Regions from separate parts of the Pseudoalteromonas sp. 2CM32C genome, predicted to be linked through region 2. Evidence: predicted binding sites of a transcription regulator. Region 2 holds the regulator's gene; the other holds the start of a gene.
The links. The regulator LexA, encoded in region 2, represses DNA repair genes until DNA is damaged. The targets are predictions, from matches to a motif close to TACTGTATNNNNATACAGTA.

Region 1 (2,483 bases), on a different contig from region 2:
CTGAAATCCCAAACCCATTTATGCGTAAAGGCGTTGACATGCTTGTTGACGGTCATGACGCAGATGTTGTGCGCGCTACACTTCAAAAAGATATTTCCCTAACCACCACCCGTCATGAACTAGGCGCTGGCTTATTTAAAGCACTTGCCGACATAGCTCCAGCAATGGGAATGATTGGTACATTGATAGGCCTAGTTGCCATGTTATCAAACATGGACGACCCCAAAGCTATTGGACCTGCAATGGCTGTGGCACTATTGACCACTTTGTATGGTGCATTTTTGGCGAATGTAGTAGCAATTCCGATTCAGGTAAAACTTGAGCTGCGTAAAGACGAAGAAGCGATGAATCAGCGTTTGATTCTTGATGCTATTTTAGGAATTCAAGATGGTCAAAACCCCAAAGTTATTGAAGGTATTTTGAAAAACTACTTGGCTGAGTCTAAACGTAAAGTTGATACCGAGGAGTAACCATGTCTGATGAAGAGTGCAAATGCCCACCCCCCGGTTTGCCTGCTTGGATGGGTACATTTGCTGATTTAATGTCGCTATTAATGTGCTTTTTTGTACTCTTATTGGCATTCTCAGAAATGGATGTACTTAAATTCAAGCAAATTGCAGGTTCTATGAAGTTTGCTTTTGGTGTGCAAAATAAAATTGAAGTTAAAGATATCCCAAAAGGGACATCGGTTATCGCTATGGAATTTACCCCAGGTAAACCAGAGCCTACACCCATTGAAACTATTCAACAGCAAACCGTTGAAATGACACAACAAATGCTAGAATTTCAGGCTGGTGATGAAAGTTCAGCGGGCGGCAGGCAAGAACAGCGAGGCGATAAACGTGGTGGTGAATCTAGAAGTACCTCACAAGAGCAATCATCAGAACAAGCAATATCCGCTGCAGATCAAGAGCAAACAAATGAGCTAGTTAAAAAAATAGCACAGCAGTTAGAAAGGCAAATAATAGATGGTGCAATAGAACTTGAATCATTAGGTCAGCAAATTATTATTCGTATTAGAGAAAATGGCTCGTTTCCTTCGGGCAGTGCTTTTTTACAACCTAAGTTTAAACCGATTATTCAAGACATTGGCGAACTTTTAAAAGACGTACCAGGTGAAATTACAGTATCAGGGCATACAGATGATTTTCAGGTATCAAACGAGTTATACGTAAATAACTGGGATTTGTCGTCTAAGCGTGCAGTGGCTGTTGCTAGCGAATTGCAAACAGTTCAAGGGTTTGATAAAACACGAATGATGGTTGTAGGGCGAGCAGAAACTCGGCCGCTTGTGCCTAACGAGACAAATGAAGACCGGCGCCGGAATCGCCGAGTTGAAATATCTATATTACAAGGTAAGGCAAAAGAGTCTGACCCTATTGATGTGAGGTAATGCTCAAATTATAAAGCTGGGCTTAATTAGTAGCCCAGCTTTGAGTTTTACAAATTATTACCAGTCTCTATTTATTGAACCGACAATAAATCAAAAACTCCCCCTCTTTAAAATAGTTATGCTAAACTACTGTTTATATAACCAGTTGTAGGCCGGCGCATGAAACTCTACATCGCAGAAAAACCATCACTTGGACGTGCAATTGCAGATGCGCTCCCAAAACCACATAAAAAACACGACGGTTACATTGAAGTCGCAAATGGTGATTGTGTTTCGTGGTGTATTGGCCATTTGTTAGAACAAGCTGAACCTGATGATTACGATGAACGCTATAAAAAATGGCAATTAGAACATCTCCCTATAGTACCTGAGCAATGGCGGTTAAAATCTAAACCTAAAACTCGTAAGCAATTAACTATTTTAAAAAAGCTAATCAAACAGGCATCAACGTTAGTTCATGCTGGCGATCCCGACCGTGAAGGGCAGTTACTTGTAGATGAAGTGATAGAACAAGCCAAAATAAGCAAAGCTAAAAAGCAAGGTATTCAGCGTCTACTTATAAGCGATTTAAACTTAGCTGCAGTTAAAAAAGCGCTTGGTAGTATGCACTCTAATCGGGAATTTATTCCACTAAGTGTATCAGCACTTGCACGTTCACGAGCTGATTGGCTTTTTGGTATGAACCTCACTCGGGCTTATACTTTAGCGGGACAAAAAGCAGGGTTTGGTAATGTACTATCAGTTGGGCGCGTACAAACGCCAATTTTGGGCTTAGTGGTAAATCGTGACACAGAAATAGCTAATTTTATATCAAAACCATTTTATGAGGTGCTAGCTAGTTTAGTTACTCCTGAGAAGCAGGTATTTAAAGCAAAGTGGGTACCGAGTAAAGCTTGCGAACCTTATCAAGATGAAGAGGGGCGAGTGCTAAATAAAGCATTGGCCGAAAACGTGGCTTCGCGTATCACTAATCAAACAGGAGAGGTGACATCGCTTGAACAAAAACAAAAAAAGCAAAGTGCACCTCTACCTTATAATCTATCAGCACTACAAATAGATGCAGCAAAGGCATTTGGTATGGCTGCCCAAC
Region 2 (2,483 bases):
TAAAAAAAGTCGCAACGATTTTACATTATGACAAAGACGAATACCGTCAATTAGCACGTATTGAGGTAGCTGGCGATGTAAAATCACCAGACAAAGCAATAAACCATATATGTGAGCTTATTGAGTCATGTTCACGCAATGCATTAAAGCAATGGTTAAGCTGCTCACGTAGAACGTTTGATATAGGGTTTGAGTCAGGCACGTCGCCAAAGTGTTTTAATCAAGCTTTACATGCAGATACACTACTGCGTATATCTGCTATTGGCGCGGGTATGGAAATAACAATTTACCCTCTCGAAAAATAACTTACGCCTTTCGCTCAACAACGGCTGCGGTCATTTTTGATACGCAGCACAGCTCGTTGCGGCTGTTTGTGATTTTTATTTCCCAAACAGAGCTTCGTTTTCCAATATGAAATGCGCGTGCTGTTGCCGTTAATGCACCATTGCGAGAAGCCTTTAAATAGCTTGCACTTATTTCTTGCCCAACACAGTAAAACTTTGTGAAATCAACCACAAAATTAGCAGCATAGCTCGCTACGGTTTCGGCGAGTACAACGTTTGCGCCGCCATGAACCATACCAATAGGGTTATGGTGTGCAGGGATTGCAGGCATAGTTGCTACTAAGTAATCGTCGCCTATCTCTGTTATTTCTATCCCCATGGTTTTCATTAGCGTCCCTTGGCCATTAATGCCTTCGTCCAATTGTTTACACAATGCTAATGTAATGGGTTGATGCCAAATACTCATATAGATTTCCTTAAATTTATTGTAGCAAGTTACTATTTTTATAGGCTATTTTAGAAAGCCTCTAAAATGTACACGTAAGGAAGTAATTTAGCTATTTGAACGGATAATTTAAATTTGCGATTTTTATTTAACTGTATATACTCACAGTTAAATGTACTGTATGGAAAACCAGTTGTATGCGCCCATTAACTAAACGCCAAGCTCAAATACTCGAATTAATTAAAGTGTTTATTAAAGACACTGGTATGCCGCCTACACGTGCCGAAATAGCACAAACGTTAGGGTTTAAAAGTGCAAATGCCGCTGAGGAACATTTAAAAGCCCTTGCCAAAAAAGGGGTGATTAAAATGAAACCTGGCGCAAGCCGTGGAATCCAACTTGTTGAAGAAGAGGAGCCAGAACAATTAGGTTTACCGCTTATTGGCCGAGTTGCGGCAGGTTCCCCTATTTTGGCGCAAGAACATGTTGAAAGCCACTGTAAAATTGACCCATTAATGTTTAAACCAGCTGCCGACTTTTTACTGCGCGTAAACGGTATGAGTATGAAAGATATAGGCATTATGGATGGCGATTTACTTGCTGTGCATAAAACACAAGTGGCTGAAAATGGTCAAGTTGTGGTTGCCCGTGTTGATGACGATGTAACCGTAAAACGCATTGAAAAGGCGGGTCGCCAGGTGTTGCTTCATGCTGAAAATGACGAGTTTGCACCAATTAAGGTCGATCTTGAAACTGAGTCGTTCAACATTGAAGGCTTGGCAGTGGGTGTAATTCGTAACGCGGACTGGATGTAGTTTTTCTTATTTTATAAAAAGCGCACTTTTTTGGTGCGCTTTTTTAATTTTTAAAATTTTGTTTGTTTTTTATTCACACTCTTTCATTTCATCCTTAGCCCTTACCACCTCTCGACTTGAGCTATTTCTCTCTACGTTCAACTAAATCAACTCTCTACTTTTTATATATTTATTGTTTGTTTTTAATACAAAAAACTTGCATGGTGGTTAAATATTAACTAATTGTTAATAAGCTGACGCTGGCAATACTCATCGCTTTTAAGTTTTGAGCACACACAATAAACTTTTGCTAGCGCAGTGAATGCCAATTTTTATAAATAAAACGGCATTAATAAAAAAATAAAAATAACGAATTGGCGTTTAAGCCGTATGCCTCTTCGCTTTGCACTAGCAACAGCATCAAAGGAGTCGTCACATGGGTAAACTTAGTTGTACCTTGTGGCTTATATTGTGTGTTTTTCCGCAGTTAGCCTTGGCAAATAGCCAATTTAATATGCGTAAGGGCGTTACAGATATAAGTGAAAATGTTTACGAATTACACATGACCATATTTTTTATATGTTGTGTGATTGGGATAATAGTGTTTGCCATTATGCTTTGGGCACTCATTCATCATCGCAAATCTAAAGGAGCGGTTCCCGCTCAATTCCACGAAAGCACCAAAGTAGAAATTCTTTGGACCGCCATTCCATTTGTTATTTTAATTGCAATGGCAGTGCCAGCTACAAAAACCTTAATCGCTATGGAAGATGCCAGTAAAGCCGACTTAACAATTAAAGTTACAGGTTCACAGTGGAAATGGCATTATGAATATATGGGAGAAGATGTAGAGTTTTACTCAATGCTTGCAACTCCTCAGGATGAAATAACTAATTTAGCTGATAAAAACCCAAATTATTTACTTGAGGTAGACAAACCCCTCGTACTGCCAATTAATCA

Region 1: the regulator LexA is predicted to act here: its motif matches at 1,521-1,540, upstream of MTF67_RS17125 (DNA topoisomerase III).

Annotation. Positions count from the first base shown of each region.
Region 1 is NZ_JALNTI010000012.1:101,694-104,176, forward strand. It holds gene pomA (flagellar motor protein PomA) at 1-470, shown strand, start outside; gene MTF67_RS17120 (flagellar motor protein MotB) at 473-1,393, shown strand; gene MTF67_RS17125 (DNA topoisomerase III) at 1,553-2,483, shown strand, end outside.
Region 2 is NZ_JALNTI010000011.1:88,559-91,041, reverse strand. It holds gene MTF67_RS16465 (hypothetical protein) at 1-305, shown strand, start outside; gene MTF67_RS16460 (hotdog fold thioesterase) at 307-750, opposite strand; gene lexA (transcriptional repressor LexA) at 927-1,544, shown strand; gene coxB (cytochrome c oxidase subunit II) at 1,960-2,483, shown strand, end outside.